DNA from 3 places in the Massilia sp. BAP21 genome. Region 1 is predicted to be linked to each of the others. Evidence: predicted binding sites of a transcription regulator. Region 1 holds the regulator's gene; each other region holds the start of a gene.
The links. The regulator sigma-54, encoded in region 1, starts transcription at its own class of promoters, with help from an activator protein. The targets are predictions, from matches to a motif close to TGGCANGNAANCTGCTTT.
Positions count from the first base shown of each region.

Region 2: ACWYRN_RS11025 (pilin) is a predicted target of sigma-54. The motif match lies at 1,010-1,027, and genes of this name have one in related genera.
Region 3: glnA (type I glutamate--ammonia ligase) is a predicted target of sigma-54. The motif match lies at 591-608, and genes of this name have one in related genera.

Region 1 covers NZ_CM173596.1:1,388,886-1,391,142, reverse strand. Annotated here, with positions in the region: gene lptB (LPS export ABC transporter ATP-binding protein) at 1-482, shown strand, start outside; gene ACWYRN_RS06080 (RNA polymerase factor sigma-54) at 530-2,014, shown strand; gene hpf (ribosome hibernation-promoting factor, HPF/YfiA family) at 2,076-2,257, shown strand, end outside.
Region 2 covers NZ_CM173596.1:2,497,248-2,499,504, reverse strand. Annotated here, with positions in the region: gene ACWYRN_RS11030 (S9 family peptidase) at 1-175, shown strand, start outside; gene ACWYRN_RS11025 (pilin) at 454-933, opposite strand; gene sucD (succinate--CoA ligase subunit alpha) at 1,245-2,126, opposite strand; gene sucC (ADP-forming succinate--CoA ligase subunit beta) at 2,144-2,257, opposite strand, start outside.
Region 3 covers NZ_CM173596.1:696,258-698,514, reverse strand. Annotated here, with positions in the region: gene ACWYRN_RS02985 (rhodanese-like domain-containing protein) at 1-352, opposite strand, end outside; gene glnA (type I glutamate--ammonia ligase) at 707-2,122, shown strand.

The DNA.
Region 1 (2,257 bases):
CCTCGGTGTTCCGCAAGCTGACGGTCGAGGACAACATCCGCGCCGTGCTGGAACTGCAGCGCGACGACAACGGCAAGTCGCTCTCGAAGGACGCCATCAACGAGCGCCTTGATTCGCTGCTGGCCGAACTGCAGATCGAGAAGCTGCGCGAGAACCCGGCCCTGTCGCTGTCGGGCGGCGAGCGGCGCCGCGTGGAGATCGCGCGCGCGCTGGCCACCAACCCGCGCTTCGTGCTGCTCGACGAACCGTTTGCCGGCGTCGACCCGATCGCCGTGATCGAGATCCAGCGCATCGTGCGATTCCTGAAGGAGCGCGGCATCGGCGTCCTGATCACCGATCACAACGTGCGCGAAACCCTCGGCATCTGCGACCGCGCCTACATCATCAACCAGGGCGCCGTACTGGCCTCGGGCCGCCCCGACGACATCATCGCCGACGAGTCGGTGCGCCGCGTCTACCTGGGCGAGCACTTCCGCATGTAATCGAGGTAACGACACCGCTTTGAACCGCAGTTGAACAGTAAGAATCGATGAAACAATCCCTGCAACTCCGGACATCGCAGCACCTGGCCCTGACGCCGCAGCTCCAGCAATCGATCCGCCTGCTGCAGTTGTCCACGCTCGAACTGCACCAGGAAATCGAGCAGATCCTGTCCGACAATCCCTTGCTGGAGCGGCTCGACGATCCGCTCGACCGCTCGGTGCGCCTGCTGGCCGACGGCGCCATCAACAGCGCACCCGCGCAGGGCGAGGCACCGGCCGCGCCATCGAACGAGGAAAGCGCGCCGGCCAGCGCCGACGCGCCCGAAGGACTCGACGGCGGCGGCGACCATGAACACGGCGAGCCGGGTGGATCCGACAGCGACTGGGGCGACAGCGGCCGGGCCTCGGGCAACGGCGAAGACGAGGACGGCCGCCCGCAGCTGGAAGCCGGCGGCATCACGCTGCGCGAACACCTGTCGGAACAGGTGCGCGTGACCAACCTGAACCTGCGCGACCGCGCCCTGGCCGAGCTGGTGATCGACGCCATCGACGACAATGGCTACCTGGAAGAACAGCTCGACGAGATCCACGCGCGCCTGCCGCAGGAACTCGAGGTCGAGATGGACGAACTGCGCTGCGCGCTGGCGCTGATTCAAAGTCTCGATCCGGTGGGCGTCGGTGCGCGCAGCGCGGCCGAATGCCTGGCGCTGCAGATCCGCCGCATGCCCGGCGTGCCGCTGGTGACGCGGCGCACGGCACTAAAGATCGTCGAAGGGTATCTGACCTGGTTCGCGCAGCGCGAATTCAACAAGCTGAAAAAGGCGCTCGACTGCGACGACGAAGACCTGCGCGAAGCGCAGGCCGTGATCCGCCAGTGCCATCCGCACCCCGGTGCCGCGTTCGCATCGAGCACCTCGGACTATGTGGTTCCGGACGTTATTGTCCGGAAAACGAAGAGCGGCTGGGGTGTGACCCTGAACCACGAAGTGATGCCGCGCCTGCGCGTGAACCACATGTACGCGGCCTTGCTGAAGGGCGGGAAAGGCGAAGGGCAGATGAGCGCGCAGCTGCAGGAAGCGAAGTGGCTGATCAAGAACATGCGCCAGCGCTTCGATACCATCCTGCGTGTTTCCGAGGCAATTGTGGAGCGCCAGCGCAACTTTTTCAGCCATGGCGCGGTTGCCATGCGGCCCCTTGTGCTTCGCGAGATAGCTGATACACTAGGCCTACACGAGAGCACAATCTCTCGCGTAACCACGCAGAAATTCATGCTGACCCCGCACGGCATGTTTGAGCTGAAGTATTTCTTCGGAAGCCACGTCGCCACCGAAGCGGGGGGCGAAGCATCTTCGACGGCGATCCGGGCTCTCATCGCGCAACTGACAGGAGCAGAAGACCCCAGGAACCCATTATCCGACAGCAAGATCGCGGAAATGCTCGGTGAACAAGGAATGGTCATCGCACGCCGCACGGTTGCCAAATACCGTGAGGCACTGAAAATTCCTCCAGTCAGTCTCCGCAAATCCTTGTAACGGCGGCACCCTCGCGCTTCCTGCGCGGCGCGGCAGCCGCCACCTCTTCAAAGGAGTGTGTATGAATCTCACTATCAGCGGTCACCACCTCGACGTTACTCCCGCCATTCGTGAATACGTACAAAACAAGCTTGAGCGCATTACCCGCCACTTCGATCAAGTGATCGATTCCCACGTGATCCTCGCGATCGACAATCTTACCGAAAAAGAAAAAAGGCAGAAGGCCGAGATCAACTTGCGCGT
Region 2 (2,257 bases), 1.1 Mb from region 1:
CTTCCGCATCCCGACCGCGCAAGGCCTGTCGACCTTCACGGCATTGCAACGCAAGGGCATCGAAAGCAAGTTCCTGATGTTCCCGGATGAGAACCACTGGGTGCTGAAGCCGGCCAACTCGGTGCTCTGGCACCATACCGTGATCGACTGGCTCGACCATTACCTGAAACGCTGATCCCTCGCGCTTCTGCGAAGCCCGCTTACCCAGCGGGCTTTTTTTGATCATGTGGAAGGCGAGCGCCTGACGATCCGCGTGTTCTCAAGAATCAAGGTGTGTTCGTTTGCCTGCACCGTCGAGCGTGTGTTCATGCGGCCATTGTTCTACGTGCAGGCTGCTGGCGGATCGGCAGAAGATCGTTTGAATAGCGGCGCAAGACGTTGGCGCTGCGTTGCAAACCGCAGCGCCAATAAAAAAGCCGCCCGAGGGCGGCTTTCGTTTATGCGACTTGTGTATTATTCGGTGGTGTCGCCGTCGTCTTCCTCAGGAGCGCCAACTTGGGTGCAGCCGGTCGGCAGGAATTTCGGATCAGCGAAGCCGGTTGCAACGCAGCTGTAGGCGCCAGCAGCCGAGCGGTGCAGGGCGATGGTCGAGCCCGCGCCCAGACGGCCAGGATTGTCGATTGCGCAGGTGATCACGGCGCCACCAGCAGTTGGTGGGGTAGCGATGGTGAAGCCCGAGCAGTTGCCGGTTTTATTGGCCAGGCCGGTCGCAGCAGTATAACCAGTCACGTCGCTGGTCTTGCCTTCGACAACAGCCATCTCGTAGCCGGTTTTGCCGCCGCTGACGTCAGCGTAAGCAGCAGCTGCCTTCGACTTGGCGATGTAGTCCTGGTATGCAGGGATAGCGACAGCCGCCAGGATGCCGATGATGGCAACAACGATCATCAGTTCGATCAGGGTGAAGCCGGCTTGTGCTTTCTTGACGATTTTCATCTGTTTCATGGTAAGTCTCTCCAGAGGTATTAAAGAATTCGGTTGGTCATGCTTTGCTTGGTGCCACGTTCTACCTATTGCAAGCGCCGTGCCAGGCCATTTCCCCACAAAATCATTAGTTCCTTTGAAACAAAACTGACAAATTACGGCAGAGCTCGCTTCTGGCATGACAAATTTTGTCAGCTCACACGCAATTTCTGTCAGGCAATGATCGAACGCGAAAAATTCGTCGCCGTCCGTGCCATTCAGTTGTTGTCGAAATAAAAAAGGGAGCCTGCAGGCTCCCTTCACGAGACAAGAACTGTTTGGTATTACAGCATGGCCTTCAGCAGGCGTGCCATTTCCGATGGGTTCTTGGTGGCTTTGATGCCGCACTCTTCCATGATGTCCAGCTTGGCTTGCGCGGTATCGGCGCCGCCCGAGATCAGCGCGCCGGCGTGGCCCATGCGCTTGCCCGGAGGAGCGGTGACACCGGCGATGAAGCCGACGACTGGTTTCTTCATGTTGTCCTTGACCCAACGTGCGGCGTTGGCTTCGTCCGGACCGCCGATTTCGCCGATCATGATGACCGCGTCGGTATCAGGATCGTCGTTGAACATCTTCATCACGTCGATGTGCTTCAGGCCGTTGATCGGGTCGCCGCCGATGCCGACTGCCGACGATTGGCCCAGGCCCAGCGCGGTCAGCTGGCCGACTGCTTCATAGGTCAGGGTGCCCGAGCGCGAGACGACGCCGATGCGGCCCTTCTTGTGGATGTGACCAGGCATGATGCCGATCTTGATTTCGTCCGGGGTGATCAGGCCTGGGCAGTTCGGGCCCAGCAGCAGGGTCTTCGAGCCGGCCTTGGCCATGCGGTCCTTCAGGGCCATCATGTCACGGACTGGAATGCCTTCGGTGATGCAAATCGCCAGGTCCAGGTCGGCTTCGACGGCTTCCCAGATGGCGGCTGCGGCGCCTGCCGGCGGCACGTAGATGACCGAGACGGTCGCGCCGGTGGCGTTCTTGGCTTCCGACACGTTGGCGTAGATTGGGATGCCTTCGAAGTCTTCGCCGGCTTTCTTCGGGTTCACGCCAGCAACGAAGGCAGCCTTGCCGTTCGCGTAGTCGCGGCACATGCGGGTATGGAACTGACCGGTCTTGCCGGTGATACCCTGGGTGATGACTTTTGTATCTTTGTTGATCAGGATCGACATTTGTTTATTCCTTCGAATTAGGCGTTACCAGCTGCAGCGGCGACCACGGCCTTGGCTGCGTCTTCCATCGTATCGGCGGCGATGATCGGCAGGCCGGAGTCGGCCAGCATCTTCTTGCCCAGGTCTTCGTT
Region 3 (2,257 bases), 690 kb from region 1:
TCGCGTACCCCAGTTCGGTTGCCACGCGCGCGCTGTGGCGCGAACGCACGCCCGAGCGGCACAGGAACAGCAGCACCTCGTCCTTGCCGGCCACGCTTTCCAGCTGCTCGCCAAAGGCGGGATTTGGCTGGCCGCCCGGCCAGGTCGCCCACTGCACCGCCACGTGTTGGCTTTCAGGCACCGCAACGCGGCCGACCCAGTCGCGCTCGGCATTGGTGCGCACGTCGACGATCTTGACTTTCGGATCGCCCTGCAGCAGCTCGAACGCTTCCTGTGGCGTGACGGCGCCGGCATACGGCTGGCCATTGGCGCGCTGGCGGGCAGCATCGAGAATCGTTTCGGTCTTGCTCATCGTGTTTCCTCAATTAAAGTGGTGCGCACCAGTGCAGCGCAAGCTTGCCGCATCGTGCCGCATCGCGGCCAAAACAGTGCGTCACGCATCAAAACGGTGCGGTCAACTCATGATGCACTATCATGGTGCAATCGCCGGCATCGGGTGCATCATGGCGTTGTACGCTGACACCGAAGATTTTATGGTTAAACGCACGGGTTTCCAAAGAACGATTGCGCATTTGTTCATGACGGACTGCTGGCATGGTTCCTGCATATGTTTCGCTTGAGTATGTCGCACGTTGGCTGGACCGGTCGCACAGGATCACGACCCCGCCGCCTGTCGGCACCACCCCTTTTCATTCAGGAGAAACGCATGGCAAAGACCGCCGCAGATGTGATGCAGATGGTGAAGGACAACGAAGTCAAGTTCGTGGATTTCCGCTTTGCGGATACCCGCGGCAAGGAGCAGCACGTCACCGTTCCCGTATCGCACTTCGACCTGGACAAGTTTGAATCCGGCCACGCCTTCGACGGTTCGTCGATCGCCGGCTGGAAGGGCATCGAGGCGTCGGACATGCTCCTGATGCCGGACCCGAACACCGCGAACCTCGACCCGTTCATGGAAGAGACCACTCTGTTCATGCAGTGCGACGTGATCGAACCGTCGGACGGCAAGGGCTACGACCGCGACCCGCGCTCGATCGCCAAGCGCGCCGAAGCCTACCTGAAGTCCTCGGGCGTGGGCGACACCGCCTTCTTCGGCCCGGAACCGGAATTCTTCATCTTCGACTCGGTCCGCTGGAAGAGCGACATGTCGGGCAGCTCGGTGCAGATCGCCTCGGAAGAAGCATCCTGGTCGACCGACAAGGACTTCGAAGGCGGCAACAGCGGCCACCGTCCGACCGTCAAGGGCGGCTACTTCCCGGTCCCGCCGGTCGACAGCTTCCAGGACATGCGCTCGGAAATGTGCCTGATCCTCGAATCGCTCGGCATCCCGGTCGAAGTGCACCACCACGAAGTGGCCGGCGCCGGCCAGAACGAAATCGGCACCCGCTTCTCGACCCTGGTCGAGCGCGCCGACTGGACCCAGAACATGAAGTACGTGATCTGGAACGTGGCCCACAGCTACGGCAAGACCGCCACCTTCATGCCGAAGCCGATGAACGGCGATAACGGCTCGGGCATGCACGTGCACCAGTCGATCTGGAAAGACGGCAAGAACCTGTTCGCCGGCGACGGCTATGCCGGCCTGTCGGAAACGGCCCTGTACTACATCGGCGGCATCATCAAGCACGCCAAGGCCCTGAACGCGATCACGAATCCGGGCACCAACTCGTACAAGCGCCTGGTGCCAGGCTACGAAGCCCCGGTCAAGCTGGCCTACTCGGCCCGCAACCGCTCGGCCTCGATCCGCATCCCGCACGTGGCGAACCCGAAAGGCCGCCGCATCGAGGTGCGCTTCCCGGACCCGCTGGCCAACGTCTACCTGTGCTTCGCCGCGCTGTTGATGGCCGGCCTGGACGGTATCCAGAACAAGATCCACCCGGGCGAAGCGGCAACGAAAGACCTGTACCACCTGCCGCCGGAAGAAGACAAGCTGATCCCGACGGTGTGCGCTTCGCTGGAAGAAGCCCTGGAAGCCCTGGACAAGGACCGCGAGTTCCTGACCCGCGGCGGCGTGTTCAGCGACGGCATGATCGACGCCTACCTGGAACTGAAGATGGCTGAAGTGCAGCGCATGCGCATGACGCCGCACCCGATCGAATTCGACATGTACTACTCGTCGTAATTCGTCTGCAAGCTGGCTGTTGCGCTACGGCATCAAAACCGTAAGCGAATGTAAAGGACGCGGGGCGAGCCGATGGCTTTCCCCGCGTTTGTCATTCTGATGCGGTATATTCGGCTGGACTTTCACCTTGCGCGC